Regions from separate parts of the Oenococcus oeni genome, predicted to be linked through region 3. Evidence: predicted binding sites of a transcription regulator. Region 3 holds the regulator's gene; each other region holds the start of a gene.
What was found. Region 3 encodes LexA, which represses DNA repair genes until DNA is damaged. Its sites were predicted from a motif close to CNAACANNTGTTNG; they were not measured.
Positions count from the first base shown of each region.

Region 1: the regulator LexA is predicted to act here: its motif matches at 7,148-7,161, upstream of J3U91_RS04340 (replication-associated recombination protein A).
Region 2: the regulator LexA is predicted to act here: its motif matches at 3,854-3,867, upstream of recA (recombinase RecA).

Region 1 is NZ_CP084701.1:802,529-813,525, forward strand. It holds gene J3U91_RS04300 (LysM peptidoglycan-binding domain-containing protein) at 1-857, shown strand, start outside; gene J3U91_RS04305 (DUF6941 family protein) at 976-1,392, opposite strand; gene J3U91_RS04310 (AEC family transporter) at 1,586-2,485, opposite strand; gene J3U91_RS04315 (hypothetical protein) at 2,592-2,840, shown strand; gene J3U91_RS04320 (hypothetical protein) at 2,899-3,135, shown strand; gene J3U91_RS04325 (hypothetical protein) at 3,154-3,342, opposite strand; gene J3U91_RS04330 (DUF975 family protein) at 3,512-3,817, opposite strand; gene J3U91_RS04335 (glycoside-pentoside-hexuronide (GPH):cation symporter) at 4,488-5,801, shown strand; gene J3U91_RS04340 (replication-associated recombination protein A) at 5,795-7,132, opposite strand; gene J3U91_RS04345 (dihydrolipoyl dehydrogenase family protein) at 7,371-8,711, shown strand; partial or broken gene J3U91_RS04350 (5-methyltetrahydropteroyltriglutamate--homocysteine S-methyltransferase) at 8,825-9,982, shown strand; gene J3U91_RS04355 (Fur family transcriptional regulator) at 10,146-10,589, opposite strand; gene J3U91_RS04360 (metal ABC transporter solute-binding protein) at 10,738-10,997, shown strand, end outside.
Region 2 is NZ_CP084701.1:1,349,216-1,360,212, reverse strand. It holds gene J3U91_RS07170 (M16 family metallopeptidase) at 1-974, shown strand, start outside; gene yfmH (EF-P 5-aminopentanol modification-associated protein YfmH) at 964-2,241, shown strand; gene J3U91_RS07160 (helix-turn-helix domain-containing protein) at 2,262-3,236, shown strand; gene pgsA (CDP-diacylglycerol--glycerol-3-phosphate 3-phosphatidyltransferase) at 3,233-3,793, shown strand; gene recA (recombinase RecA) at 3,910-5,040, shown strand; gene trhA (PAQR family membrane homeostasis protein TrhA) at 5,091-5,744, shown strand; gene J3U91_RS07140 (ABC transporter ATP-binding protein) at 5,790-7,541, shown strand; gene J3U91_RS07135 (ABC transporter ATP-binding protein) at 7,534-9,381, shown strand; gene J3U91_RS07130 (MDR family MFS transporter) at 9,463-10,997, shown strand, end outside.
Region 3 is NZ_CP084701.1:1,044,853-1,055,849, forward strand. It holds gene frr (ribosome recycling factor) at 1-223, opposite strand, end outside; gene pyrH (UMP kinase) at 223-954, opposite strand; gene tsf (translation elongation factor Ts) at 959-1,837, opposite strand; gene rpsB (30S ribosomal protein S2) at 1,888-2,670, opposite strand; gene J3U91_RS05510 (GIY-YIG nuclease family protein) at 2,805-3,797, opposite strand; gene J3U91_RS05515 (lysophospholipid acyltransferase family protein) at 3,816-4,445, shown strand; gene J3U91_RS05520 (YneF family protein) at 4,471-4,677, opposite strand; gene J3U91_RS05525 (DUF896 domain-containing protein) at 4,680-4,985, opposite strand; gene lexA (transcriptional repressor LexA) at 5,116-5,754, shown strand; gene J3U91_RS05535 (nucleoside 2-deoxyribosyltransferase) at 5,823-6,266, opposite strand; gene J3U91_RS05540 (hydroxymethylglutaryl-CoA synthase) at 6,317-7,486, opposite strand; tRNA gene J3U91_RS05545 (tRNA-Ser) at 7,652-7,740, shown strand; gene J3U91_RS05550 (CPBP family intramembrane glutamic endopeptidase) at 7,743-8,588, shown strand; gene holA (DNA polymerase III subunit delta) at 8,585-9,580, opposite strand; gene J3U91_RS05560 (DNA internalization-related competence protein ComEC/Rec2) at 9,567-10,997, opposite strand, start outside.

The DNA.
Region 1 (10,997 bases), 240 kb from region 3:
ATTTCCGGGTTTATGCTAGCGATTCTGAAAGTATTACCGACTATGAAGAATTACTGAGTGAAAATTCTCGCTATAGTAATTTGATTGGCGAAACGGATGCTGCTACCGCTGCTGAAGAAATTTACGAAGATGGCTATGCAACTGATCCAGATTATACTGAAGAATTAGAAGAAATCATTAATGAATATAATCTAACGGCTTGGGATAGTCTTGCATTCAAATATAGCGGTACGGTTGTTACTACAACAGGTTCTACTTCTACTCCGACTAGTTCTACCAGTAGTAGTTCAACGTCGAGTTCTTCTAAGAGCTATACCGTCGCTTCTGGAGATACTTTGACTTCGATTGCAAAAGCCTACGGGACAACTGTGAGCGCGATTGCCACAGCCAATAATATATCCAATCCGGATTATATTTATGTTGGTGAAGTTCTTACGATTGGAAGTTCTACTTCTACTTCTACTTCTACTCCGACTAGTTCTACCAGTAGTAGTTCAACGTCGAGTTCTTCTAAGAGCTATACCGTCGCTTCTGGAGATACTTTGACTTCGATTGCAAAAGCCTACGGGACAACTGTGAGCGCGATTGCCACAGCCAATAATATATCCAATCCGGATTATATTTATGTTGGTGAAGTTCTTACGATTGGAAGTTCTACTTCTACTTCTACTTCTACTCCGACTAGTTCTACCAGTAGTAGTTCAACGTCGAGTTCTTCTAAGAGCTATACCGTCGCTTCTGGAGATACTTTGACTTCGATTGCAAAAGCCTACGGCGTAAGTATTAGTACTTTGGCGAAACTTAACAATATCTCGAATACTAATTTGATTTATGCTGGTACGACTCTTAAAATATAGTTCCTGCTTGGTGACTAACAATTTTCGATGAAAAATTAATGAGTAAAAAATATCTCTGTTCGTTTGAACAAAGATATTTTTTTGATTATTTATTAATAATTATCTGAAAAGTTTCTTTCTACACCAAAATCGTGAAAGATTGGCTGGCAGTCGGGTCTGTAGCGTTATCCAACCTGAATTCAATTTTATAGTCGCCTTCTTTTTCAAAAATAATATTACGGAAATTAATACTGAAATTATAACCGGCACTAATTGGCCGAGCCAGAGCATGGAGCTGACCGTTGATTTCACTTAAAGTTTCTCCTTTAATTCCAATGACTTTAAAAGAAACAACATGTTCTCTTGAAAGATCAATACCACTGGTCAGAATTGTTGCTGCAAATGACATCGTAGTAGGAACGGCCGGTATACCAAAAACTAAACTTGGATTAACAATATTCATTTTGGAGTCTGCGATTCCTGGTGTCGAAACTTTCTCACTTGATTCTCCAACAATTATTTGAACATTAATTTCTCGCTTTTCGCTTTCTGGCATATTTTCTCCGGTCTCTGATTTGTTTTTTTATATAATTACAGGATAATATATCTGCGTAAAAAAAATATACCGGTCGTTAATTTAAATCAATATTTTCGAAATATCCATATTGAAAATAGCCGATTAAATTCTTCCGTTTTTTAAAGTTTTTCCTAAATATAGAACATTTCAGTTTTAAAAGGATTGCCGTTAGCTAAATTTTACTGATTGCGAAGACTAACGGGATTGTTGCAAGCGAAAGAATTGTCGAAATACTCATTAAAGTAATTGCCTGCCGGGGGTTGCCACGTGCCTGCAAAGTAAATAACACGACAATTCCAGCTACCGGACAGGCAGCCATCACGACTGTTGTATAAAAAGCAATCCCACTAATTTTTAAGAATTCCAAAATCATAATTGCGATTACTGGAAAAAACAGGTTTTTCATGACTAAGGCTAATAATATTTTGCTGTTGAGCATCTTCCGACTGAATTTAATTCCAGCCAAACTATTACCAATCACAATCATTGAGAGTGGGGTATTTACAGAACCAACGTATTTAACTGCCTGATTGATCACGAAAGGAATTTTAATCGACAGTGAAAAAAGCAATAATCCACAAACGATTGCGATAATATTTGGATTTAAAACTACTTTTTGCAGGGCTGCTTTATGATCCAATTGATTTTGTTTTGGCTGAAACAGTTTAACTCCGTGAGTCCAATTAAAAATATTAAATGCGGCCAGAGATGCTGCTGCAAAAAAGACTCCTTGACTGCCAAATAACGAGCTCGCCAATGGCACCCCCATAAAACCTGCATTTGAATAGACGCTTCCATATTGAACGACTCTGCTTAAAGCTGTATCTTTAATTTTTCCAAATACAATTCTAGCGATAAAAATATCGACATCGACGAGGTAAAACAGGATAATGCCGAACAGTGTTAATAGAAATTGTTGGATCCGTTTTGGAGAGTAAGGTTCCTCAAAAGCATTAATAATTAAACATGGAGAAACTACATAAAGCAAAATAGAAGTTAAATCATCGGATGTTTGTTGATGAAAGAAACCAATTTTGTTTATTAAAAGTCCAACTAATATTAAAGAAAACATTAGAATGATTTGGTTATTTAACTGTACTGTATTTATAATTTCAAACTCCTATCTTTTGTGAACAAACACTTCATGATAAAATATTTCTTTAACATTGAAAAGGAGAGTGAAAGTTACGAAAAAAATACTTCGCTGCGGTTTTGATTTGGATGGTACTTTATTTTCTATTAAACTGATGCTTCAACGTTTTAATGAAGCAACTGGAAAACGAATTGAATTTTCGCAATTAAATAATTATTCATTTGCCGATGTCTTTAAAATTAGCGATCAACAAGAGTACGATATTTTCAGTCGAATCAAGACTGATATTAACTTACATAGCAAGCCTCTTAAAAAAAACAGCCAATCTGGTTAGGCACTTATCTAGGCAGGGGATCGAAATAGATATCATAACTGCTCGACGTGAAAGTGCCATGGAGGAGACGAAAATAGCTTTGAAAGAATCTGGAATTGTTTTCGACAAAATATTTATTAATCAACCGAATAAATACAACGTTATTAAGGATCTTAATTTAACTAGATATTTTGACGATCAGGGACAACTGATCGAAAGGCTGATGAAAACTGATGTTGCGGATTTTTGCGAGTTAACCTTAATTGATGTCCCTTATAATCAGAAATTCTCCTGTCACAGTCGTTTTTATGTATAAAAAAAAGCCCGCAGGCTCTTAATCGTGTTTCTTTTGTTGCCTTTCTACTTGATCCACCTTCATTTTATTTTTTTCTTTATCTGAAAGTTTTTCTTTAGCTTTACCTTCGCCTTCGCGAACTTTATCGCCAGTGGCTTTACCCTCGACTTCTTTAGCCATTCCAGCGGCTTCTTTTTTTAATGAATCGGCTTTTTCTTTTAATGACATAGATATCTCCTTTTGAGTATTTCAGTAAGCTATTGAACTTAGCTGATAACTATCAGTCTACTCAGGGAATATAACAATGATTTTATATCTGCTTGACGTTTGCTTTCGTTTTGTAATTTTTGTAATCTCGAAATTTACTCATAAATATTTATGAAGGAGTTATTAATACCTAATTTTGAGCATCTTTTGATAATTGATTATTTTCGACCAGTTTTTTATAAAAGTTGCAGAAGGTCAATTGATAATAAGGCAAAACCCAAATTGCTGCAATACCTCCTGTTATCGGGACCAAAATCAACCAGCCAATAAAACTCAACTCCATTACAAAATAGTCCATTTTATGTCCATCCATTAATTTGCGACTTTTCGTGATTGCCTGTAAATAAGTAATCGGATTTCCATTGTCTATGTGATCCCGATAAATATAAAATGCCTGTGAATAGGAGATTGATTTAATTATTCCCGGGACAACCAACAATAATGTCCAAAGAAATACATAAACAACTTGCAAAACAGTAATTAAAATAAAGGCGATAAAATATTGTCCTTTATCCAGAATTTTAAAAGCCTGTGGGATAGCTTTTTCAAATTTAACTTTATCCCGGAAAACGTCTATACAAACTAATCCGGCACTTGTAATTAATAAACTCGTTACGGCACTAAAAGCGAAACTGATGCTACTGTTCTCTATCAGTTTATATTGAAAATTATTAATGAAATAATTATAGGTATCACTGGTACCACTTGAAACAGAGCAAAGTTGGGTAATTAGGGCTGGTAAAAATAATAAAAAGAAGAATAAGAAATTATTATTTAATATTTTTTTGCTTCTTGTTTTAAAACTTGTCTTTCCAAAATAGATCCTCCAAAAAAGTCATTGTGAACATTCTAACTGAATTAAGTCCGCTGGTAATTTTATATCAATATTTTTCCATGTTAAAAATTGAATTTCTGTCCAAATAATTGACTTATAATAAGTAAGAGCTCGTCTCAAAAAACAGCTATGAAGACTCTCAAATTCTTCTGATCGCAATTGAGCAAGCAAAAAAACTATTGGGATCATAAAGATATTTGAAATTTGTGGAATGATTCCCTTTTAAATTTTTTTAATTGATTATAATTGATTAATTGGATGGAGATGAAATATGGATCAAACTTGGCAAACGAAATGGCCGGAACGAATTAGTTACGGGCTCAGTGATGCTGCGGATAATTTGGTTTTCCAAATGTTAACCACTTATTTGCTTTTCTTTTATACGGATGTTTATGGGCTTCAAGCAAGTTCGGTGGCTATTTTGTTTTTGGTTGCTCGAATTGCAGATGTTGTCGAAAGTTTGATCATTGGCTTAATGATCGACCGAACTCGTTCTCGTTTTGGCAAAAGTCGTCCTTTCTTTATGTGGTATGCATTTCCGTACGTTGTCTTTGCGGTCTTAACCTTTGTCACACCTAATTTTTCCGGAACAGGAAAATTGATTTGGGCTTATGTAACTTATCTTGGACTTGGTTTTCTTTATACGGCCGTGAATTTGCCAATCACTTCGATTTTGCCAACTTTATCGCAAAATGAAAAAGAATTGACTTTGCTTGGAGTAATTCGGCAATTTTTTGGTAGTTCAGTGCAGATTATTGTTGCTGTTTTTACGTTGCCACTGATAGCTTTTTTCGGCAAAGGAAATCAGAAATTTGGTTTTCTGATGACGATTATTGTTTTTTCAGCAATATCTTTTCTGTTGATCATGAATACATTCTTTCATGTTCATGAGCGTTTTAAAAATCCAGAAATCGCTCATCAACCCCTTAAGCAAATTTTTTCTATGCTGAAAAGCAATCAACCTTGGTTAATTATTTCCCTGGTGATTTTTCTTTATTGGTTGGTTACAGCTATCAAAAATCAAACAACGATTTATTATTTTAAATACGTTGTAAATCAGGAAAGTCTGGTGCCCTTGGCAAACAGTTTCACCTTAGCTGCTTTGGTCGGAGTTGTTTTAATTGTTTGGTTATCTAATATTAAAGGCAAAAAAAGAACAATGCTGACAGGAATCGTTCTCGCTTTTGCTGGCCAATTAATAATGGCAATCGGCGTTTATTCTCAATTAACAGCTGGTTTATTTTTTGGTATTTTTTTAAACGCAATCGGAAACGGTATGGTCGTCGGCTTAGTTTCGATCATGATTGCCGATACAATTAGATACGGTGTCAGCATGGGAATTCAAGCAGAAGGCATTCTTGCTTCTACAGACGATTTTGGCGTAAATATGGGTCTCGGACTTGGCGGTATGATCACTGCCGGGTTATTGCAATTATCTGGTTACATTGCTAATCAAAAGCAGAGTAGTGGAACGATAGCGATGATAGACATTAATTATATCTGGATTCCGATTGTTATCTATGTTCTTATGTTCGTTACTTTGCTTTTCTATAATGAAAATCGAATGATGAAAGCAATTCACTGATTTTTTGGATCGTGTTCTTCGTGCCAGCGAGCGATTTGTTCCAAACGTGTTTTCATTTTAATCTCCGATCCCTGTGAACTCGGATGGTAGTAGTGATGCCCTAACAGATTTTCCGGCATAGTTTGCATGCTTGTTAACTTGTCTTGACTACTGTGAGCGTACTGATAATTCTCTCCGTAATGCAATTCTTTCATTAATTTTGTCGGGGCATTGCGAATTTGCAGGGGAACCGGTTCGGCGAAAGACTTTTGTGCATCGCTTTTAGCTTCACCATAAGCTGTATACAAAGAGTTTGATTTTGGTGCAAGCGCCAAATAAGTTACCGCTTGTGTTAAATTGACAGTGCATTCGGGCATTCCGATTAATTGGCTTGCTTGATAGGCGGCAACCGTAATTTCCAGTGCACGACTATCTGCCAGTCCAATGTCTTCGCTTGCAAAACGAATTAATCGGCGAGCGACATATAGTGGATCTTCGCCGGATTCCAGCATTCTTGCGAGCCAATAGATCGCAGCGTCCACATCGCTATTACGCATCGATTTATGAAGCGCGGAGATGATATTATAATGTTCTTCACCGTGCTTATCATATAAAAGACTCTTTTTCGTAATTAATTGTTTAAGATCTTCCGTTTTTATTTCTGTGCCGTTTTTTGTGTGGTGGCCATTTAAGACAGCCATTTCTAAAGTGTTTAATGCCGTTCGGGCATCTCCATTGGCAAAATCGGCAATTAGTTGAAGGGTCCGTGAACTGATTGATATTTTTTGTTTTGCAAATCCATGTGGATTTTTTAGGGCGTTTTCAAGTAATTTGACAATATCGCTGCTTTTTAATTGTCTAAGAACGAATACTTTGCTTCTTGATAACAAGGCTGAGTTTATTTCAAAAGAAGGATTTTCCGTAGTTGCCCCAATTAAGATGATGCTGCCTTTTTCCACATAAGGAAGAAAAGAATCTTGCTGAGCCTTGTTAAATCGATGAATTTCATCGATAAAGACAATTGTTCGCACGCCGAACTGACGGTTGTTTTCTGCATCTTTCATGATCTTGCGAATTTCTTTGATTCCACTCGTAGCTGCGCTGAAGGTAATGAATTTTGCTTTGCTTCTGTGAGCAATGATTTCTGCCAATGTGGTTTTGCCAACACCTGGCGGACCCCAAAAAATCATCGAACTGATCTGATCTTTTTCGATTAATTCTCGAAGAACTTTACCCGGCCCAAGTAAATTTTCTTGGCCAACAAATTGTTCTAAAGTCTGTGGCCGGACTCTGCTTGCCAGCGGACGACCGTTTTCTGAATTATTTTCAAATAAGGATGCTTGCTCAATCATTAGAACCTCTCGGTACGAACATACGTTCTTATATACAATTATAGTTGATTGAAGTTTTATGGACAATTCTATTTTTTGAGCAAATCGGTTTCCGAGTTAAGACTCTCACTTTAATAATTCTTGAAGATGCATTTTTTTGACAATATTGAACGGCGCTTGAAATAGGTGTAGCCTTTACCTATAAGTAAAAATAAGTAAAAATAATAATCAAATGGTATCCGAATTGGAGGAAATAACCATGAAAAACCAGCAATATGATTATGATGTTTTATACATTGGCAGCGGACACGGCACTTTTGATGGTGCGATTCCATTGGCTGCAAAGGGATTTAAGGTCGGAATCGTTGAATACGATTTGGTTGGCGGCACCTGTCCCAACCGTGGCTGCAACGCAAAAATAACTTTAGATGCGCCGGTCGCTTTACAACGCCAATTTGAAAATTTAAATGGTGTGATTGAGGGGGAAGCCAAGATTAATTGGTCGGCCAACCTGACTCACAAGCAGGAAGTTATTGGAAAATTACCTGATATGATCGCCGGTTTGGCAAAATCAGTTCATATTGATATTCTGTCCGGACACGGTGTTTTGGATGATCCACATACTGTTTTGGTTGACGGAACTCCTAAAACTGCTGAAAAAATTGTTATCGCAACCGGATTGCGTCCACATCGGCTCGATATTTCCGGCAGCGAATTGGCTCACGACAGCAGTGATTTTATGAATCTCTCAGCTATGCCAAAACGTCTGACTGTTATAGGTTCCGGTTATATAGCAATGGAATTTGCAACGATGGCTAATGCGGCCGGATCAGAAGTTACTGTGATTACGCATGGCAATCGCGCTTTACGTAAATTCAATCAGGATTTCGTCGAAAAAATTATTGATGATTTGCAAAAGCGCGGTGTTAAATTTGTCCGTAATACGGAAGTTACTTCTTTTGAGAAGACAGGAACTGCTTTGACTGTTAACGCGGAAGACAACTTTCAACTTGAAACCGATTGGATTTTAGATGCAACCGGTCGAATTCCAAATGTTGAAAAAATCGGTTTGGACAAGCTAGGAGTTGAATACAATAAAAATGGTGTGGTTGTTAATGATCATTTGCAAACCAATGTTCCAAATATCTATGCTTCAGGTGATGTAATCGACAAAATACAGCCCAAATTAACTCCAACTGCCGTTTTTGAATCAACTTATTTAATGCATCAATTTGCGGGTGATAGCTCGTCAGCGATCGATTATCCGGCAATTCCTTCGGTTGTCTTTACATCGCCACGAATTGCTCAGGTTGGTGTGACTCCCGAAGAAGCAAAGAAGAATCCTGACAAATACACAATCGAAACTCATCACACTCCTGATGATTGGTATCGGCAGGTTGATAAAGAACAGCTCGGTGATAATGCCCTTATTTTCGATAAGGAACATCATTTGGTTGGCGCCAGCGAGTTTAGTGATAAGGCTGATGATGCTATTAATACCTTGCTGCCAGCGATTGAATTCAAACTTGGTCCAGAACAATTGGGACGCTTGATTTATCTCTTCCCGTCGATTTCGTCTTCGGCAGCCGGCCAATTGTAAAATATTTTTTAAATTACCTAAACCTATGAATTTTCATAGGTTTTTTATTTGTCTATATTCGACAGTTTGGCGGATAAACATTAAAATAAAGCTTAATTAACGGAGGTACTAGGTTGGTTCAAGTCAAAGATAAATTTACAGTGTGTCGGCATTCACCGTATCGATATGATGTGGTTGGCAGTTTTTTAAGACCGGAAATTCTTAAAGAAGCTCGGGAACGTTTTGCCAAACAGCAAATATCCTTAGGCCAGTTAACCAAAGTTGAAGATCAGACGATTATTGATTTAATCAATAAAGAAGAATCTGCCGGATTAAAAGCGATCACCGACGGAGAGTTTAGACGGAGCTGGTATCATTTAGATTTCTTTTGGGGTTTGTAAGGTGTTAAAAAAATTCAGACTAATGGATGGCAACTGCATGATGGGACGCATGCTCGTGGAGAAGGAGCTGCTTTGGATGGAGAACTTGGTGGAAACAATCATCCCTTTATTGACCATTTTCGTTTTGTCAAAGACCACGTTAGCAGGGGATTTGAAGTAAAACAGACAATTCCTTCTCCGGCTTTGCTACTTGCCCAATTGGAATTACCCTTTAATCTCGAAAGTACGAAGACTTTTTATTCTAACGAAGATGATTTAATCAAAGCGATTGCCGCTGCCTACGATCAAGTTTTGGCGGATTTTTTCAAAGCCGGTCTAAAAGTTGTTCAATTCGATGACAGTGCGTGGAGCTCTTTAATTGCAGCTAAATTAGTTGACCATCCAACTGCAAAGCCACTTGAGTTTACTTCGAAAAAATTTGAAGAATTGAAGTCCAAATACCTTAAAGTTAATAATTTGGCAATCGAAGGAGCTCCGAAAGGATTGGTCGTTAATGCTCATATTTGCCGTGGAAATTATAGATCGAATTGGGCTTTTACCGGTAGCTATGCGGGAATCGCCAATCCTTTATTTATTCAAGAAAAGGTTAATGCTTTTTATCTTGAATACGATACCGTCCGGGATGGGGGATTTGAAGTTTTAAAACAGATTCCAAAAGACAAATGGGTTGTTCTTGGTTTGGTGACATCAAAAGACGGTCATCTTGAAAAAGCCGACAAGATTGTTAAACGAATTTATGAAGCTTCTCAATATTTCGATTTAGATCATCTTTGTCTAAGCCCACAGTGTGGTTTTGCCTCGTCGGAAGAAGGAAATGTTTTAACAGAAAAGCAGCAGTGGGATAAAATTAGCTTAATTAGATCAATTGCAGCAAAAATTTGGTTGAATTAGGATAAATTATTTTTAACATAGATTATTAATGTCAGATTTTATTCGGTCTGGCTTTTTTAATTCTTCAAATTTTCTCTAAATGGAAAATCCTAATTAAAATCGATATTAAAAGAACTTCGAAAATTATTGAAAACTTTTCGAAGTTCTATGGTTGGTAGACAGATTAGTTTATTGCTGCTTCCTTAGCTAAACAACGATCGCAAACACCGGTAATTTCGACATGTTGTTTTAATACTTTACAACCGGCAATTTGATTTTGAAAATAGTCTGCACCGATAGCTTTTAGCTCGATCACGCGTCCACAAATTTGACAAATGAAATGATAGTGATCCAAATTATTGAAATCGCACTGATATTTCACGAATTTGCCTCCGGCCAAGGGGCGTTCTTCTACTAGATATGCTTGCTCGAATTCCTGCAGATTACGATAAACTGTCTGATAACTCATACGTTCGTATTTGCTGCGCATATGCTTATCAATATCAGTGATCGAAATATAATGATCTTGATGGTCAATCAAATAACTTAAAATGTCCCGTCTTTGATTAGTGACTTTCAAACCGGTTTTCTTTAATATTTTTAATGCTTTTTTTAGTTCTTCGTTCACTTTATCGCCTTTTTCCTGATAAATGCATCATAACAAGTAATCATTACTAAGTACATCTTTTTGTGCTAGTATGTAAAAGTAATATTTACCATTAACAAGTAATTAATTATTTTTTTGGTAGGTATTCAAAAGTATTTAGGAGAGAATTATGTCTGTGAACAAAAATTATAAACATCTGATAATCTTCGTTTTAACTATGCTTACAATCCTTTCGAGCATTTTTTTTGGATCATTGGGTGAAGTTAACGCTGCAAAGTTAAGTAGTTCAAAAACTTCGAAGATCAAGGTTGTCGCGTCGGTTGATTTTTATGGCGAGGCAGCAAAAGCCGTCTTGGGTAATAAAGGAACAGTTACTTCCGTTATCAAAAATCCCAGCATTGATCCGCACGATTATCAGCCAACCAGTAA
Region 2 (10,997 bases), 300 kb from region 3:
ATATTGCTGATGGTTATCCGCTGGTTGAAAAGGGACTAGCTTTTTTATTTGAACAAATTTACCGACCTTTAATTATTAATGATTTGTTTCCGGAAGTTTTTTTTCAAACCGAAAAAAAGAACTTTTTAGCAGAATATTTGGCAGCTTTCGACGATAAAAGCTACAAGCTTCATCGGCAGGCTTTGATGAAGTATTTTTCCGATCCAAATATGCAAGTATCGCCGGAAGGAGATGCCGATTCTATTAAAAAATTAAAAAATTTCTTAATCGTTGAGGCTTTTGAACAAATGCTGTTGACCAATCATGTGGCAATGTCTGTTTCCGGTCCGATTGAAAAGGAAAATATCAAAAAAATTATTGCAAGATGGCCGATTTTATCAACGGAATCGGCCGCTTTGAAGGACTTGAATTATAGGCAGGAAACGCATAATTTTACAAAGGTAAGGCTTTATGAAAGAGGAGATCAGTCCTTAATTGAAGATGTCTACAGTTTAATCGATTACAATTATTCTTCGGAACAACGTTTTCTGGCGATTTTATTTTCAAGGCTGCTTGGCGGTTCCAGCGAGTCATTGCTTTTTTCTGACATTCGCGAGAAAAGGCACTTGGTTTATTATGTTAATTCTTCGATTATCGGCCAAGATAGTCTGATGGTTATTCAGGCTGGACTTGACAAAAATAATCTAGTTGAAGTCGAAAAGGAGATAAGAGCACAAATTACCAATATTAAACATGGTAACTTTTCCGATAAATTATTTGCGTCAATTAAAAAAGAATTGACGACAGGCATTATATCGAGTGAGGATTATCAGGGGAGCGCAGTTGAAAACCATTTGAACAGTTTTTTGAGCGGATATAAAGTAGATCCGAATGACGCTATTAGGATAATTAATTCAGTTACAAAGGATCAGGTATCCGACTTTTCTCGACATTCTATTGAACAAACCGAGGCCTTATTAATAAATGAAAACTGAAAATTTCCGATCATACAATCAACGGGTTTATTCAGAGACCTTAAACGACGGTCTTAAAATAACTTTAATTCCAAAAAAAGATTTCCATTCCGTTTTTGCAGCTCTTTTTGTTAATGCCGGAGCAACCGATCAACAAATTGTTGATGAAAAGGGTGAAACGATTATTTTTCCTTCCGGGACAGCACATTTCGCGGAACACAAAATGTTTGAAAAGAAAAATGGCGATGTTAGTGAAATATTCAGTGCATATGGGGCCTTTTCCAACGCCTACACTAGTCAGTCCCAGACCGTTTATTATTTTCAGGGAACCGAAAATATTGATCAATCGATCAAACTTTTGTTGCAATTTGTTCAGGAACCTTATTACACCGAGGCTTCGGTTGCTAAGGAACAGGGAATTATCGGACAGGAAATATCAATGTATCAAGATATGCCGGACTGGGTTTCATCTTTTGGACTAATGAAAAATCTTTATCGGAAACAACCTCTTGGAGAGGATATTGCCGGCAATATTGACAGCATCGAAACAATAAACGCTGATTTACTCTATAAATTTCATCGATACTTCTATCAGCCAAGCAACTTGCAATTGAAAATTGCCGGCAATATTGATCCCACCGGTCTTTTAGCTTTGTTGAAACAGACACAGGCTCGGTTAACGCGTCCCAGGATTAATTTTTCGCGAGTCAATCGTTTCAACGCTAAAATTCCGGTTAAAAAAAGCGCCGAACAGAATATGCCGGTTGCTCTTCCTTTGTTAGCAGCAGGTATCAAAGGCAGTGGGAACCTGCCTGACATAGATACGGCGATTGATCTGTCTTTTTCAAGCGATTTGATTTTAGACATTTATTTTTCGGATTCCTCCGATTGGTATTTAAGGAATTATAATCAAGGATTTTTGAATGACGATTTCTCGGCACAAGCCGATGTTGGCCGAAATTATAATTTCATCACTTTTACTGGCCATTCCGAAAATAAAGAATTGTTCAAGGAGATATATTCTCAATTGAAAAATATCTCTTATAGTCAAGAACTGGAAAAAGAATTCCAATGGCAAAAGAAAGCTTCCTTGGGGGAACTTTCGATGTCTTTAGATCAGCTGGAAAATAATGTTTTTACAATTGCTGATGTTTTTAATACGGACGTAAATATTTTTCGAGTAATTGAAAAGTTGCGGGAGTTAACTTATCGCAAAGCGGTTAATTTATTTGAAAGCTATTACAATCTTGATTCATTTAGTAGTTTTTGCGTAAATCCTGTTGAATAAGATTGTTATAATTTTTATGAATGGATACTGATTACCGAGCAATTGGAAAGCATCTGCAGGACGCACGTGAGCATCATGGATTAACTTTAGAAGACATTTCTTCTTCAACCAAGATCCAAGTGCGCTATTTGCAGGCAATTGAAACTGGCCAAGTTGATAAACTCCCTGGTCCTTTTTATGTGAAAGCCTTTATTCGCCAATACGCCAATACGGTTGGGTTGGATCCAAACACTATCTTGGATACCTCGGAGGACAGGGACAAAGATCTGGATTCTGATTTTGAATCCGACCAGGAAAATTCAAATAATCCGGATTCGCTTTTTTTCAATGAAGAAGATTCGAAAGGTACTTGGAATGATCGTCAGACGGATAAAGACAAGACCGGCAACGAAAAGATTTCCAAGAATTCTATTCGCGTTGGTTCCGATCGAATTCCCAGAGCGGGAATGAATTTATCGCTTTCAATGCCGCGGCGTTTGATGAAGAAGATTCCTTTGCTTATTGTTGCCCTGCTTTTTATTTTGGCTTTTGGGGCTTGGATTGTTATTGGCAAGGTTCATCCCAATTCGACAACGTCAACAAAAATCGATTCCAGTTCGGCGCAAATGCAGAGTTCAAAGCAAAAATCGAGCAGTTCGAGCAGTTCATCGTCATCCAGCAGTTCCAATGTAGAAGCTTTGTCTAAACCACAATTCAGCAGTAATACGGCAACGATGACTTTTTATGACGACAAGGCTCACACAATTCAGGTACAGGCCAGCAGCGCTTCATGGACGATTTTTACAGTTGACAGCGTTACCCAATTCGAAACGACGATTCCTGCCGGTAGTTATAAAGAGGTCACTTTAAGTAAAGGCCAAAAGGAAGCCACGATTCATGTCGGCAACCCCTACAATACAGAAATCTTATTTGATGGCAAAAATACGAACTTTATGTCCGGATCTTCGGTTCAAATCACGAATATAATCATTAAAAGGGAGAAGGTTTCACAATGAATTTACCTAATAAGTTAACTACTTTTCGGATCTTTTTGATTCCGATTTTTATTTTGATTTTGAGTCTGCCGCTTAAGTGGTCTTCGACTTTCGGACATTCAACTGGATGGATTGTTGCCGCGATTATTTTCGCGATTGCTTCAATCACTGACTTGCTCGACGGACGAATTGCCCGCAGTCGCCATCTTGTTACTAATTTTGGTAAGTTCGCCGATCCTTTGGCAGATAAGCTGCTTGTTATGACAGCACTGATATTTCTAACTCGTTATGGCGTTGTTGCAGCTTGGATTACTTCAATCATCGTGATACGCGAATTGGCGATTACTGGTCTTCGAACTTTGATTGTTGAAAACAGTGGAACAGTTTTTGCAGCTCAGATGCCTGGTAAGATCAAGACTTTTACTCAAATGTTTGCAATTATTTTTTTGTACTGCAGCAATTTTGGAATTAGTTTTCCGATTGGACAGATTCTGATTTATTTGGCCGTTATTTTCACGATATATTCTGGAATCGATTATTTCGTTAAAAATCGTTCTGTTTTTTCCGATGGTATGTAATTTTCAAAAATACTAGAAAAAAACGTATTAATATTTCGAAGGTTAAGTTATTTTAAAGTACGAACAAATGTTCGTATATGCTTACTTTTCGTAGCATAATAAACAAGTGAGGTTTTATGGCTAGTGGAAGAAAAGCTGCACTCGATGCAGCATTAAAGAAAATTGAAAAAGATTTTGGTAAGGGATCGATTATGCGTTTGGGTGAAAATGTTCATACACAGATCGATGTTATTTCAACAGGTTCTTTAAAACTCGATATTGCTTTAGGGGTTGGTGGCTATCCGAAAGGAAGAATCATTGAAGTGTTCGGACCGGAATCTTCAGGTAAAACAACTGTTGCTTTGCATGCGGTTGCTGAAGTCCAAAAACAGGGCGGCACGGCGGCTTATATCGATGCCGAAAACTCTTTGGATGCGAAATACGCGCAAGCTCTTGGCGTAAATGTTGACGATTTGCTGCTTAGCCAACCGGATACCGGAGAACAGGGCTTGGAAATCGCTGATGATTTGGTTAATTCCGGGGCAATCGATCTATTGGTTATCGATTCGGTCGCGGCTTTGGTCCCACGCGCTGAAATCGAAGGAGAAATGGGCGATTCTCATGTTGGTTTACAGGCTCGTTTAATGAGCCAGGCACTTCGGAAACTTGCCGGTACACTGAATAGAACCGGTACAATTGCAATTTTTATTAACCAGATTCGTGAAAAAATAGGAATTATGTTTGGAAATCCAGAGACAACTCCGGGTGGCCGTGCTTTGAAATTTTACTCGACTGTTAGACTTGAAGTGCGTCGATCTGCTCAAATTAAAGATGGCACGAATATTGTTGGAAATAATACCAAAATTAAAGTTGTTAAAAACAAAGTTGCTCCTCCGTTTAAAGTTGCCGAAGTTGACATTATGTACGGAAAAGGTATTAGCCAAACCGGAGAATTAATTGATCTTGCGGTTGATAAAGACATTATCAATAAGTCTGGTGCTTGGTATGCCTACCAAGGAGAGAAAATTGGTCAAGGCCGTGTTAACGCTATTTCTTGGCTAGACAGTCCGGAACACAAAAAGGAACATGACGAAATTTTCACTTCTGTCCGCGATCAATATGGAATTGGTGAAAAGAAGGATTCAGATGAAGATCCTGGAGACAATAAAAAGAGTAAAGACTCTGCCTCGGACCCTTTCGATGATCCTAACTACAATCCTAAGTCGAGTGATCCCGGCGATGATTTATCCGACGATGATATTTATTAATTATTTTAAATCCGCGCGAGTCGGATTTTTTATTAGGGTAAACTTGAACGATGGACAGTAAAAAGCATAGTGTAAAAACCTTTGGTATCGTTGAAGAAATTTTTAATTCGATTACTCATGGTCTCGGCTTTGCTGCCGCAATCATTGGAATTATTTTTCTTTTTATTCGAGCTGCAGACACAGGCTATACTTCGGCGATCGACCTAACGGCCTTGATTATTTATTCAGTTTGTCTGATTATCTTTCTTTTAAATTCCACTCTTTTTCATGCTTTGATCTTTACCCGTTGTGCTTGGATCTTCCAACATTTTGACCATTTAGGGATTTTCTTAATAATTTTGGCAACCTATACCCCTTTTTGTTGGATTTTCATTAAAAACCCGATTGCTTTGTGGATATGGGTTGCCAACCTTATCTTGGCGATCGGAGGAATTGTTTACGATTTCATGTTTATCGGCAGGTATCGCTGGATTTCGGTTTTGATCTATTTGGCAATGGGTTGGTTAATTGTTTTTCTATTTCCGATTGTTAAAGACAGTATTCCGACTAGTTCACTTTGGATGCTGTTTTGGGGCGGAATTTCTTATTCGGCGGGAACTTTTTTTTATTTGAATACAAGAATTTGGTGGAACCATGTCTGGTGGCATTTGTTTGTTCTTCTCGGGACGGCTTTAATGTATTCTTCAATCTATCTGACAATGTAATTTGATTTTTTTTTTAAAACTGGCGTAACATATATTTTAAAATGCATGTTCAAGCTGGCTTATAAAAATTTAAATAAATTCGTTGTTTTTCTGGCTATTTTTTGTTTGTTTTTTCAGGTAGCCGCTGATCTTATTTTGCCTTCGATTACTGCGAATATAGTTAATATTGGTGTTGTCAAACATGATATTTCTTATATTTGGAAAACCGGTCTGGTTATGTTGATTGTTAGTTTTTTTGGAATTGTCGGAGCAATCTGTAACCAGTTACTGGCAGCTACTTCTTCTCAAAAACTTGGCGTCAAACTGCGAAGTTTTATGTTTCGCAAGGTTACAAAAATGGCGGATGGCGATTTTGAAAAACTTGGTCAGGCGTCACTGATTACGAGAACGACCAATGATGTTGTCCAAATGCAGAATGCCACTTATTCGATGCTTCGGATGATGATTAGATCTCCAATGATGTTAATTGGTGCCAGCGTGATGGCTTATTTTAAGAGTCCTCGTTTAATGTTGGTCTTCGCTGCCGCAATGCCGGTTTTGGCTTTGGTTGTCATTTTGGTCATGACCAAATCGGTACCCCTTTTTAAAAAGATTCAAGCTTTAACGGATCAAATCAATTTGGTTTTTCGTGAAGGATTAACTGGAGTGAGGGTTATTCGTGCCTTTAATCAAGATGAATTCGAGCAAAATCGTTTTAAAAAGGCTAATATAAATCTCACACAAAATGCAATTAACGCTTACGTGATTACCAGTTTGATGAGTCCGGCGATGACCTTCATTATCAGTGCATCGAATATAGCGATTGTTTGGTTTGGTGCTCATTTAATTGCCGGGAGTCTGATGCCGGTTGGCAATCTCTTGTCTTTTATTACATATGCAACACAAATGTTGTTTTCTTTCATGCAGCTTTCAATGATTTTTGTTGTTGTTCCACGGGCTCAGGCATCTGCACAAAGAATTCAGCAAGTTCTTGATATCAAGGACACTATTAACGATCCGATTAAACCGAAAAAACTTGATCCAATTGACGATTTGAAGTTTTCCCATGTCGACTTTACTTTTTCCGGTTCGAGTAAGAAAGTCCTTGATGACATTAATTTTGAGATTCATAAAGGACAAACGCTGGCGATTATTGGAGGAACAGGGTCAGGGAAAAGCAGTCTTATCAATTTCGTTCCTCGATTATTCGATGTATCCGGCGGTAAGGTGCTGATTAACGGAGACGATGTTAGTGATTTTTCTCAAAGTGATCTACATAAACACATTTCTTTTACCAGCCAAAAGTCTTTTCTTTTCGAAGGTACTGTTCGAGGCAACTTAAAGTATGGCAATTCTCAAGCCAGTGAACAAGATATGAATCGTGCTTTGGAAATTGCCCAAGCAAATTCTTTTATTCAAGAACAAGGCGGCTTGGATGCACCGGTTGAACAAGGCGGCAATAATTTTTCCGGTGGTCAGATCCAACGCTTATCAATTGCCCGGGCAGTAATTAAACGGGCCGATATTTATATTTTTGATGATACTTTTTCTGCTCTTGATTTTAAGACTGATGCCAATTTACGGCAGGCACTTTCCGAAGATAAAAAAATAAAAAATGCAATAAAAATCATTGTTGCTCAACGTGTCTCGACCGTGGCAGATGCTGACCAGATTCTCGTTTTGGAGGATGGAAAAATTTCTGGTCTTGGCACGCATCAAGAATTGTTGAAAAATAATTCGATTTACAAAGAAATTGTCGATTCCCAACTTCATAAAAATGATATCTTAGCCAAGTCCGGAGGTAAAATTTATGCGTAATCCGGCCGCAAGAATGAGTGGAAACGGCAATGGACCGAGGCCGATGGCAAGAGTCGCCGAACACCCGCATAATTTTTGGGGTACGACGGTCAGACTGTTTAAGTATCTTGGTCGGAACAGAATTGGTGTTGTTTTTTCGGTTCTTCTCGCGATTGGGTCGGTTTTGTTGTCTGTTTCTGCACCGAAAATTTTGGGTCGGGCTACAACGATCATTTATAAAGGGGTTGTTGCTGGTTTGAAGTCCGAAAAATATCAAATCTCCTACCAACCAATTATCAAAATATTGATTGAAGTATCTATTATTTATGTTCTCTCGGCCCTTATGAGTTTTCTTCAGCAGGCTATCATGACGAGAATTTCTCAGAAAACGATCTTTCGTTTGCGATCGGAGTTCAAAGCCAAAATGGCTCGCTTGCCGATCAAATATTATGATCAGCATCAAAATGGAGATATTATGAGCCGGGTTGTTAACGACATGGATAATATTTCCGGGACTCTTCAACAAGCGCTGATTCAAATTGTCACTTCCGCCTTAACTTTTCTCGGCGTTGTTTTCTTTATGCTGACTATTAGTTGGTCTTTATCTTTGATTGCTTTCATTACGGTGCCAATCAGCATTTTTGTTGTTCGTTTTATTGCTCCGCATGCCCAGAAACTGTTTGCCAGACAGCAGGCAGTATTGGGAATTATGAATGGCCAAGTCGAGGAAACTTTTTCTGGCCATGAGGTCATTAAAACCTTTGATCGTGAAATTCCAGTGATTGATAGATTTGAAAAACAAAGTCAAAAATATTATCAAGCCGCTTGGAAAGCTCAATTTATTTCTGTTTTGATTTTTCCGGCGATGCAGTTTTTAAATAATCTGGATTATTTGTTAATTGCTGTTTTTGGTTCGATTCAAGTTGCGAATGGTCAGTTGCCGCTTGGCGATATTCAGGCATTTTTACAATATACCAATCAATTCTCGCAACCGATTACTCAAATTGCCAATTTAAGTAATACAATTCAATCGACGATTGCCAGTGCCGAAAGAATTTTCGAAATTCTTGATGCGAAAGAAATGACTAACGATTTCAAAAATTTACCGAAAAATATCAAGAATCCTAAATCCTTATTGTCTTTCGATCACGTTAAATTTGGTTACAGTGATAATTTATTAATCAAAGATTATTCGCTTAAAGTCGATAAAGGCCAGATGATTGCAATTGTTGGACCGACCGGTGCTGGCAAAACAACGATTATTAATCTTCTCGAACGTTTTTATGATGTAAAAGATGGTTCAATTAGATATAAGGGTTTTGATACCCGGACTTTGACGCGACCGGAAGCCCGTTCTCATTTTGCAATGGTTCTTCAAGAAACTTGGCTCTTTACCGGAACTGTTTTTGACAACATTAAATATGGTAACGAACAAGCGACTGAAGAACAGGTAGTTTCTGCGGCCAAAGAGGCTTATGCCGATGGTTTCATCCGCCAGCTATCCAAGGGATATCAAACAATCCTCAATGAATCGGCTTCTAATATTTCGCAGGGTCAAAGGCAGCTGTTAACGATTGCCCGGGCTTTTCTTGCTGATCCGGAAATTTTAATCCTTGATGAAGCTACCAGCTCTGTTGATACGCGAACAGAAATTTTAATTCAAAGGGCAATGGAAAAACTGCAAAGTTCCCGGACCAGTTTTGTTGTTGCTCATCGGCTTTCGACAATTCAGAATGCTGATAATATTGTTGTTATGAATCATGGGTCGATTGTCGAAACTGGAACGCATGAAGAACTTTTGGATGCTAACGGCTTTTATGCCGATCTGTATAATTCACAATTTTCGAATGGAGCCATCTGAAATGTCACCATTTTTCCGTTATTTTAAAAGACGGTATAAGTAATAATTATTGTTTGTTTTTTTGTTTTTATGGAGGTATAAATGTCGGCCAAATCAGTTGATATTCACGGAAAAAATTATAGTCGCGGCCTATTTATGCTAGCCGTTTTGGTTGCTACCTTCGCGGGAATGCTGATGGGAACTTCTTTAGGAACTGCTCTGCCGACATTAATGAATGATTTTAATATTGACCTGGCAACGGCTCAAGAGGCAACTACTTGGTTTTTGCTGGCAAATGGAATTATGGTTCCTGTTTCAGCTTATTTGTCGACCAAGTTTCCAACTAAATGGCTTTATGTTGTTGCGTTCTCAATGCTTCTAATAGGGCAATATATTTCTTATAGTGCCCCGAACAACAACTGGAATTGGTTTTTAGCGGGACGAATTGTTCAGGCAATTGCCGTTGGAATTACAATGCCTTTGATGCAAGTCGTTATTGTTTACATATTTCCGGCTAAAGATCGTGGAGCCGCGATGGGCTTGGGTGGTTTGGTTATCGGAATGGCTCCGGCGATTGGCCCGACACTTTCCGGATGGATTTTAGATAAGAACCATACGATTCTCGGCTTGACTTTGTCTGATTCCTGGCGTTCCATTTTCTTATTACCGATGTTTGTAATTGCTTTAGACCTGGTTATGAGTTTGTTCTTGTTGCATGATGTTGTGCCAAATCAAAATATTAAGCTCGATATTCGTTCTTTGGTTCAGTCTACGGTCGGTTTTGGTCTCTTTTTATGGGGACTGACCAATGTTGCCAATTCACACTATGATGGTTGGTTTGATATTCCGCATGTTATTATTCCGGGATTGATTGGTATTTTCTTTATTGCAACTTTCGTTTTGCATCAATTGGAAATGAAACATCCTTTCTTGGATGTCCGCGTTTTCAAAATAAAACAATTTTCGGTCACAACTATTTTGATCTCTCTATCGATGATGGCAATGATGGGAATTGAAATGATGATTCCAACTTATTTGCAGGAACTTCGTGGTTTATCGCCATTGTCATCCGGTTTAACTCTATTTCCTGGAGCGGTTTTGATGGGAGTTATGTCTCTGGTTGCCGGAGCAGTTTATGATCGAAATGGTGCAAAACGGTTATCGAGAGTCGGTTTCATGATTTTATCGATTGCAACATTTCCTTTCTTATTCATTGGTTTAAATACGCCAAAGTCTTTTATAACAATCTTTTACGCTTTGAGAATGTTTGGAATCGCGATGGTTATGATGCCGCTTACCGCTTCGGCAATGTCTGCACTCCCAAAAGAAAAAGCTTCCGATGGGACTGCCGCCAACAACACTGCCAGACAGGTCGCTTCTGCAATTGTTGTTTCCTTGCTTTCTTCTGTGACGCAAAATATTGCCAATACAGAGGGGCCAGCCAAAGCTTTGAAATCGGAAAACGTTTTGGAATTTAGTCGAAAAACTCTCGATGTAACCTTAACTGGTTTTCATGCTTCGTTTGCAATTGCTTTGATTTTTGCTCTTCTTGGATTTATCATTTCCGGTTTTCTTCATTCAGGTAAGATTATTAGCAACGATCCGAATCTCCTCGATGAGAAAGGGGACAAACAATC
Region 3 (10,997 bases):
CCTTTAAAGAGGTTTTGTCATATGGAGTAATCAAAAGTACCCTCGCTTCCGGAATTTGAACACTGGCTAACTGGTTTAACGGAGTAGGAGTTCCATAATACTCAACTTGTATTTTATTTAAAATATTCGGATTGGCACGGCCTGCTCGAATATTAATTAATTCATTTTGGAAAGCCTTACTGACTTTTCCCATTCTTTCTTTGACTTCTTTTAGATCAATCATTATTTTGACCCCTTAATAACTGTACCAATATCTTGACCTTCAATTGCTTTTTGAATATTGCCGGCTTCATTAAGATTAAAAACCACTAAAGGCATGTCAGTATCCTTAGCCATGGCTCCAGCTGTTGAATCCATAACTTTCAAATCCTTGCGCAATACTTCATCATATGTTAACTCAGCAAATTTAATCGCTTCATTATTTTTCCTTGGATCGGAATCATAAACTCCATCAACGCCATTTTTACCCATTAGAATAGCATCAGCGTTTATTTCTGCAGCACGAAGTGCCGCCGTAGTATCAGTCGAAAAATAAGGTGAACCGGTTCCAGCGCCGAATATAACGATACGTCCTTTTTCCAAATGGCGTATTGCACGGCCACGAATATAGGGCTCTGCTATTTGGCGCATTTCGATTGCTGTTAAAACACGTGTAACAACACCGGCTTGTTCAAGCGCATCTGCCAGAGATAAAGCATTCATAACTGTACCAAGCATACCAATGTAGTCAGCCCGAGCACGATCCATTCCGGCTTTTGCAGCTGGTCCGCCGCGCCACAAATTACCACCGCCATTAACAATTGCAATTTGAACTTGAGGATAGGCTCGTTTTATTTCGGCCAATTCATTAGCCACTCGTTTAACCGTCGTTAAATCAATACCACTGCCACCAGCGCCTGCCAATGCTTCTCCGGATAATTTTAATAAAACACGATGGAATTTAATTTCAGTCATAGATTTACCCGTTGATTTGTTTGGCTACTTCATCAGCCAAATTGCTTTCCTGCTTTTCGATTCCCTCGCCAACCTGGTAACGGATAAATGATTTGATAGTCGCACCTTGTTTTTTCAGATATTCAGCAACACTCTCACCCTCGCCTTTAACAAACGGTTGGTTTAATAAAGCAAGTTCATCAAGAAACTTTCCCAAACGTCCTTCAACAATCTTCTCTTTGATATTATCAGGCTTATTGCCGAGATCATCAGCCTTCATCTGGATTGATTTTTCATGCTCGACAACATCTTTTGGAACATCTTCTCTGCTCAAATATTTCGGTGCTATCGCAGCAATATGCATTGCAATATCTTTGGCAGTTGTAGAATCGCTATTCTCAAGAAGGGTAATAACAGAAATCTGTCCTCCCATGTGGGAATAGACCCCAAATGTCTGATTATCATTTTTCTCAACAACATTAAAACGTCGCAAGGTTATTTTCTCGCCGGTATGGGCTGAAGTCTGAACAATTTGATCATTTAAAGTTCCTTCTTCAACCGGTATGGCTAAAGCAGCCTTTAAATCAGCTGGTTTATGTTCAAGGATTACTTTTGCAGTCAAATGAAGTAAGTTCAAAAACTTTTCGTTGCTAGCAACAAAATCCGTTTCCGAATTCAATTCGATAATTGCAGCAGTATTTCCCGCTTCGATAACATCAGTCATTCCTTCAGCAGCAACACGATCAGCTTTTTTGGCAGCTTTAGCAACACCGCGTTCCTTTAAAACATCAATTGCCTTTTCCATATTGCCATTAGTTTCAACTAAGGCTTTTTTTGCATCCATTATTCCCGCGCTTGTCTTTTCGCGCAACTCTTTAACTAGTGCAGCAGTTATTTGTGCCATTTCTTACCTCACAAAAAATCGCCTGAACAGGCGATATTATTTTAGTCGTTTTATGCTTCTTGATTTTCGTTATTTGATGATTCTTCAAAATCTCCTTCGCCATCAGCAGTATCGGCGAAAGTCTTCTCTGCGGAATCTTCGCCGGCATCCTGTCCTTGACGACCTTCAATAATGGCATCAGCCATTTTGGAAGTGATTAATTTAACCGCACGAATCGCATCATCATTTGCAGGAATCTTAACATCAACCAAATCTGGATTTCCATTGGTATCAATCATTGCCACTACCGGAATGTTTAAACTGCGAGCTTCTTTAACAGCGATTTCTTCTGTCTTTGGGTCAACAACAAACATAACATCAGGAATATCTTCCATGTCCGCAATTCCACCAAGGAACTTTTCCAACTTTGCTTTTTGCTTACCAAGCTGAGAAGCTTCCTTTTTTGGAAGCTTGTCGAAACTACCATCCTCTTCGGCAGCGCGAAGTTCCTTCAACTTGTTGATACGGGTTTTGATTGTGTTCCAATTTGTTAATGTACCGCCCAACCAGCGATGGTTTACATAAGCAACTCCGGCACGTTTCGCCTCTTCTTCAATTGCTTCGGTCGCTTGTTTTTTCGTACCAACAAACAGGAAATTAGCTCCGTCGGCAGCTTCTCCCTTAACCCAGTTATAGGCATCGTCTGCCATCCGTAAAGTTTTTTGTAAATCGATAATATGAATACCATTACGAGAAGTAAATATATATTCATCCATCCGAGGATCCCAGCGACGGGTCTGATGACCAAAATGCGCGCCAGCCTCTAAAAGTTCTTTCATTGAAATTGCAGCCATATTAGGCCTCCTAATGTTTTTGTCCTCACAAAAGTTTCACATATTTCATCGACTCGATGAGCAACTGATAAAATATCCGCTTTTGCTGTGTATTGGCGAATGCCGTTTAACATTTTACCTGAAACAAACTTTGATTACAAGCCAATATAGCGCTCCTTTTCAATCCTGCTGAGATGCTTGAATTTGGCTTCAGAACTCAATGCTTCGCTTTTACTCGAGAATTCTTCCTGATAAACAAGTTTAAGCGGATGACGAATTGCCGCTCTTGTGAATTTAGCTCCTTTTTTTGCTTGATGAGTCGCAAAACGGCGATTAACATCATCCGAAGTTCCTGCATATAAATAATTATCTGCTGTTTGGATCACATAAAAGAAATATTTGTTGTCATGAAGAATATTTTGTAGTTCTTTAGTATATTCATTTCTCTCATTAAAGATAATCATTGGTTTTTCAATATTTATTTTCGCGTTACTGCCCTGTTTAATGGCTTTTACCAAAACGAGTTTTGCCCCAGTATTTTTCTTTCCATAAACAAAACGCATTTTGGAAATACCAAAACCATTTTTAATTAACAGATCTATAAAATCCGCAATTCTCTCGGCTCGATAAATAAAATACAATTTTCCCTTTGATTTTAAAAACTTTTTACTTTGACTGACCAAAACCGCCAGATCGAAATTTTCTTCATGACGGGCATGTGATCTTTCTTTTGACAAATTTTTTTTAGAATAATTCGGGGAATCGAAATAAGGTGGATTGGACACGATGGCATCTAAAGAATTCAGCTGGAATGTTCCGTCCAGATTATTGATGTCTTGATTAATTACCGTTACCCTTTTTTTTAAGTCATTTAATCCAACGGTCTTTTCTTCCAGCTGGGACAACTGCGAATTATTCTCGATTAAAAAAACTTTTCCTGGATTTTCAATAGCATATAACAAACCAATAATTCCGGTGCCTGCACCAAAATCGGCCAGCAATAATCTTTGGGATTTGGACTTATCGATAAAATTAGCAATCAAAAAAGCATCAATACCAAATTTTGGAAGCTGATTGTTTTGCAGAACCTTAAGTTTTCCACTAATCTTTTCAATTTTTTCATTAGAATCTAAATTGATTTTTTTCATTTTTATATAATGATAGACATGTACACAGTAATTTTTCGAATTATTCAAGTAATTCGTTGGCTAATCAATGGAAAAACTCACGTATACGGGCAAGAGAATATTCCACAAGATACACAATTTATTTTAGTTGCTCCTCACCGTACATGGTGGGATCCGTTGTGGTTTGCGATGACTCTTTTGCCAAGGCAATTTATTATTATGGCAAAAAAAGAATTGTATAAAAACAAAGCCTTCGGCTGGGCTTTGAAAAAAATTGGCGTTTTCCCTGTCGACCGCAATCATCCCGGACCTTCAGCAATTAAAATTCCAGTTAAAGAATTAAGAAGCGGAACACGAAACTTTATGATTTTTCCTTCTGGTTCTCGTCACTCTTCAAAATTAGAAGGCGGGGCCGTTTTAATTGCCAAAATGTCTGGCAGAAGTCTTTTACCAGTTGTTTATCAAGGACCATTAAAATTTATCGGTCTCTTTCGTCGAGGATCGACGAGCGTTGCTTTTGGGCCACTGATTCCCGTACCTAAAAAGGCCGATGAAAAAGAAATTATAATTAGTATGCAAAAAGCTTTTTCCGATTTGGACAAAAAAATAAATAAAAATTGGGTATATATTGATCCTCATCCGAAAAGAACAAATAATAATGACAAATAAAAAACAGATCATTCGATCTGTTTTTTTAATAATTCTTCTTCATCTGTGACATCATTTGATTGATTTGCTTTTGACTTAAATTACGACCCATCGAAGCACCGATTTGCTTAAGCATTTGCTCGTTAATCGGAGGGTTCTTCTTCAGATAACTTTTTAATGTAAAGCGAGAAATAACCATTCCTGCAGCCAAGCCGATCACGAGACCGATTAATAGAAACCATATCCAGCTCATATCTATCTTAATCCTTTCTTTTTTTGAATATCGATTACTTTTTTAGGAGTAACTTCTTTACCATTCTTATCGAAAACCTGCAATATTTCAACCTGTGAACGAAAAGTTTTACGGAAATTTTCCAAAAACTTCTGTCGTAGTTGTTTTTGCTCCTTCTTTTCCGCTTCCGTGAGCCCTTTTGAAGTTTTTTGCTTAGCGGCTAATTCATTGATTCGAGCTCTTAAAGCCTCATTCTTCGCCTGCTCGTCTTCATCAACAATAAATTCGGGTTCTTTATGCTCTTTTTCTGATCGTGAATTATCAACCATTAAAATTCTCCATACTTGTATTATACAAAAGTTTTTGCGTTTTTATTAAATTTTACGAACATGTGTTTGTTATAAGCTATGTCTTCCGCTATAATTGCATATAGCAATAAGTTATTAGAAAGGCTCGGCGATGGCAGAGACAAAGCAACTCGGAATTCTCCGTTTTATTTACGAAAAACAAAATGAAAAAGGTTACCCTCCAACAGTCCGTGAGATCGGGGAGGCAGTTGGTCTGTCGTCGACCTCAACCGTTCATGGGCATATCGATCGCCTGGAAAAACACGGTCTCCTGCACAAGGACCCAACAAAACCACGGGCAATTGAAATTACCGAGAAAGGATTAAGAGCTTTGGGTGTACCCGAGACTCCCGGCAAGGTTCCGATTATTGGTTTAGTTACAGCTGGTATGCCCATTTTAGCCGTTGAGCAAGCCGCAACCGAATTTTTACCAATCCCATCTGATCTCGAGCGTTTCGACGGCGATCTTTTCGTTCTTAGAGTTTCCGGAACTTCAATGATCAATATTGGCATTCTGGATGGCGATATGGTTTTCGTTCGCAAGCAGGACTATGCCGACAACGGTGATATTGTCGTTGCAATGACAACTGATTTTGGCAATGGAGAGGGTGAAGCGACCGTTAAACGCTTTTTCAAAGAAAGCAATCACTATCGACTGCAGCCCGAAAATGATACGATGGCCCCAATCATTGTCGAAAACGTTTCTATTCTCGGAAAAGTTGTTGGCTTATATCGAAACTCCATTTACTGAGAAATTATTTTTTTGTAAAGGGAGTTTTTTATAAAGAAATTTTTCCGTTACACGATTAATTAATTATATTAAACGACTTTTCCCTTATAAGGGATTTTTTTCATTGCGTCAAAATCGTAATTGGCAATGTCTTCAGGCTTACTCATGTAAGCATGCACCGGCACTGAAAACATCAGATTAAGAACTGGTTCTTTTTCTTGAAAAATCAGAATTGGCGTCCCTTTTTTAACGGCATAACCAATTTCCATGGCAGTCCCTGAATCGACATTTTGACCCTCAAAATCCACTATTGCAACAATTACATCGGCTTCTTCGATGGCTTCAATGTCACTGTTATAAGTTACTGTCTGCCATTCAGGACTACCAAATTCCAGTTCTTCATGCTGATGCAGTCGAGGATCGTAGTAATCCATAACAGTCGGATTACTTTCTAGAGCTTTTTCAATCTTTTTAACTCTTGCAATTTGTTCGTCATCAAAAAATGGGCTTGCCAAATAGATATTCTTTGCCATATTCACCTCGCAAGTATCTTATCAAAAGTCGGAATTAAATAATAAAAAAATTAAAAATTATCCCCATAAATTCGTTGATGATCTTTTATTCTCTTTAATTGAAAGTGGGATGAATCATATGAATTAGTCAATTCATGATCTTCACTGTCTTCCGGAAATGCTCGAAAAAGTCCTTCATACTCGTCTACTGAAACTTTTCTCCGCGAAGCGATCATTTGAGCCGGGTCTCCAAGAATAGCCTGTCGATAGTCAGCTGCCAGTGAAAGAGAATATAGTTCTCCTTCCGCTCCGCTGCCATAAGAAAACATTGCGATTCTATCGTTATTTTTGAGAATGTTATTTTTGAGTAAAGATATTAAGCTCAAATAAAGCGACCCAGTGTATAAATTACCAACTTTTCGATTATAGATCTGCCCGGCCAAACGATTTTTTTCCAATTGGTCTTTTTTGGATTCGTCAATTTGATCATTAATTTGATCAAGCGCTTTTTTCCCCATTTTCGTAAAGGGTAAATGAAAAACAAAAGCCGCAAAGTCGGAAACTTTCTTTAAATTTTTCTGAGAATAAGTCTGCCATATTTCATAAAAAAATTTTTCGTATATTTCCTGACTCATTTTCCCAAAAACCAACGCTTCGCTTTGATCAAGCGGACGCCAAAAGTCCATCAGATCTTCGGACTGAAAAACAGAATCCCAGTTATAACTCGCCAGTCTTGGTTGAGTGCTAACAAGCATTGCAACTGCTCCAGCCCCTTGTGTCACTTCGCCTGCACTTTTCAAACCATACCTTGCTATATCCGAAGCCACAACCAGAATACGTTTATTGGGGTGAAGCTTGACATAATCGAATGCAGTCATCAAGGCAAACGTGCCCCCATAACAGGCCTGTTTGATCTCAATAGCTCGCATATTTTTCTTTAAATTAAGTAGCTTTTGCAAATAAACCGCTCCTGATTTGGAATTATCTATTCCCGATTCACTCGCAAATAAAATCTCATCAATCGAATTCAAAAACTCAGTCGACTTTTGCTCAAGCAGAATCGAAGCCGCATTGGCGGCCATTGAAACCGAATCCTGAGTGGGTGGAACAATACTTTGCTTTTCTTGGCCAATACCTACCAAATACTTATTTGGATCCACGCCACGTTTTTCAGCAAGTTCGGTTAAGTCTAAATAAAGATTTGGTGTAAAAAAAGATATTTGATCAATTCCGATTTCCATGGTTTTAATTATAATCTAAATTCAGTGATGTATTTTTGATCGTGAAGAATATTTGGAAAATTATACCTAATTACCATTTTTTTCATTAGTTTGATTTAATAAAAACATTTTGTCGAATTTATGTAGGAAAAAAACCTAATTTTTGCTAGAATTGTTCTGTAGCTCGGAGACATGGCAGAGTGGTAATGCAGCGGACTCGAAATCCGCCGAACCGATGTAGAATCGGCGCCGGGGTTCGAATCCCCGTGTCTCCTTCATGAAAGATCGTAGGGAAATATTATTTGAATCGTTATTAATTCTTTTATCGACGATTTTTTCATTAGTTTGCGGTTCGATCCTCGCAATGTTGATTCTCTTATCTGTGTATATCGGTCCAAATTTTCTTTTAGGCCTTTCGGCAACTAAATATCAATCATTAATAGAAAATCATTCGTTTCTGAGTTGGCTCACAATTCTCGGAGAAGGATTAGCTTTACTATTTATATGGTTATTCAACCATTTTCTTTTCAAAGTGAAGGTATTTTTTTTAAACAAAAAATTCTTTCGGGCTCTTGCGATTGGGTCGCCGGTCATCATTTTTATAGGAATAAACCTCTATGTCTATTTATCAAAAAAAAGCGCAATCTCTTTCTTTGATTTTTTTACGGCAGCGAGTGTTTCGCTTTTAGTAGGAATTTTCGAAGAATATGCGGCGCGCGGAATGATCATCGGAAAATTAGAAGAAAGTACTGCTAAAAACTTTAGTTTTTTTGTAACTGTAATTATTTCCGCAATTTTTTTCTCTGCATTGCATTTAATCAACCTCTTCTCGGCAAGTTTGGAAATTACAAGCGTCCAAATTATTTATACAAGTGCCTTGGGAATTCTTTTCGGACTGGTGTACCTGGTAACTAAAAATCTTACTGTAACGATTATTTCTCACACATTAATTGATTTTATTGCCTTTATGGCCGATCCAAAAGCAATTTTTGGCCTAGGTCATCCTACTGTTAATTTAATCGACTTCGTTTTCAATCTGACGATATTAATTATTTTCTTTGCATATGCAAAATTGTTTCTCAAAAAAATCAATTTAAAGAAACTGCAAAAAAATTGGAATTAAGTATTTTTAGATAAAAATATTTCAAAAAGCATTTTTGGATCAAGTCTTGTTGATTTAAGTTTTAATTCAATATCAGATAAATTTAAAAAACTGTTGCTTAACTCGCCGAAAGTTTTCAGACTTGCCAACTGATTGGCTAATTTGGCTCGATAAGGATGAATATGGAGAAGACGAGACAAATTTTGGTCATTTAACTTCAAAGATTTAGCTTGGATAAGTAAACGATATTGTGATAGCAATAAAGCATTGATCCTAATTGGAGCTTCACCCCGGTCAATTAGTTCTTCATAAATTTTGAGAACTTTTCCCGGTTTTTTTTGATTGATTGCCTCAATTAAATCAAAAGCCGATTCAGTTGATTCCGGAGCGATTAGAAAATCGATCACATGATTATCAATTATGTGATTTTGGCCATATAACAGAAGTTTGTCAAGATTATTAATAATTAGACGTAAATTGAAGGCTAATCTTCGAAAATAATAATTCAATACTGCATCTTCGATCGAAATATCGGCAACCAAAAAACGTTTCTTGACAATTTGCAATATTTGTCGTTCATCAAGCGGTTTAAAATCAACATTTTCAGCTGTTTTGATTAAGCTTTTAACCGTTTTTTTTCTTTTATCTAGACTGAAATTAACAGCATTGATAATTAAGCTATTCTCGCCCTCCGGATTGTTTAAATATTTCAGTAATAAATTCTCTTCACTTTTTTCCAAACTATTTTTAGCTGTCAAAAATAATGGATTTTCGACTATCACAATCCGCCTACTGGCATTAAATGAAAGTGTTGAAACATCAGCCAGTACTTCTTTGATACCGGTATCATTGACGTCTGCTCTAACAAAATCCCAAGCTCGAAAATTTTCATCAATTGAATTCTCAAGTAAATTAGAAAATTGTTCCGTCAAAAAATCCTCAGTTCCTGTAAAAAAAATCAAAGCTGGTAATCGTTTATTCTTAATTTGTTTTTTAAAATCAGTCGGAGTCATTGAAATCCTTAGTAAAGGTCTGAAAATAACTTTTATCGTTATTATAAACGAAACGAATCATTCCATTTGTTTGAGTGTTAAAAGCACGGATTTTGAGTCTTGATATTGTTTCAAGAGTTTCTTTTTTTGGATGCCCATAACGATTATGCCTACCAGCTGAAATAATTCCATATTTAACCTGCCAATGATTCAAAACGTTGATGTTGCTGGAAGTTTTTGACCCATGATGACCAAATTTAAGTAAATCAATTTTAAGATCTGGATATCGAGATGCAATTTCTCTTTCTCCCTCTTGAGGTAAATCACCAGCGGTCAAGACATTTAGGTTGCCCACTTTTGCAAATAATGCAATTGAATCTTCGTTAACGGCAGATCCACTTTTGAAAGGATGGAGAATTCGGAATGGAAAATTTCGAATTTGGACTTGATTCGTAACTTCGATAACGTCTGTCTTTCCTAAATAAGGTTTAATTTCTCTTCGGAAAGAATTTGTTTTTGTCATTCCTAATGGAACTATAAGATGTTTAATCTTAATTGAAGAGAACAGATATTTAGCATTTCCGACATGATCCATATCGCCATGAGTCAAGAGTAAAAAATCCAAGCGGTTGATTCCTTTGGATTGAAGATAATTTATAATGATCGATTTTGCCTGATTCGAGCTTGTTTTGGAAATTTGCCATTCTTCCTGTGGCAAAGCCACTTTCCCACCAGTATCGATCAATATTGTTTTTTGATTCAAAGGAGTTCTTAATAACAGGGAATCTCCTTGACCGATATCAAATGCCGAAAACTCTCCATTCATTGGAAAATGAATAAAACAGAAACTAGCTGTAAAGGCAGTGGCAATAGCCATCAAAGAGAAATTGCGAATTTTTTTTCGTTGATCAAAAGACAATAAAATAAGGCAAACCAAAGGAATGACTAAATAATCTTCCATTTTTCCAAAAACAATTTTACCGGGTATTTTTGAAATCATTTCTATTAAATCTGCAAATAAAGCAACCAAATAATTAATAAAACAAACTGCTTGAGTCCAAAAGGGATGCAGAACAACTGCCAGGCCAATTAACGGCATGATAACTATTCCGAAAATAGGAATCGAAAAAAAATTAGCCGGCATACTTAAAAAATGCCAGGTAAATTTGCTATTTAAAATAATCGGAATCGTCACAGAACTCATCAAAAGGCCTTGCTTAAAGGGCTTTAAATGCGCAATAAACATCAAAGAAAAACTCAGTAGATAAGATAACTGTCCTCCAAGATTAAGCAAAAGCATTGGTGAAAGCAAAAGTCCAGTTGCTAAAGAAAAGGACCAAATCTTTTCTTTTTCTACTCTTAAATTGAAATAACTCGCAAAAAGCGATAATTCAGCAGCTATGATTGGCCTTATCAGTGATTGCACGCTATCGGAAAA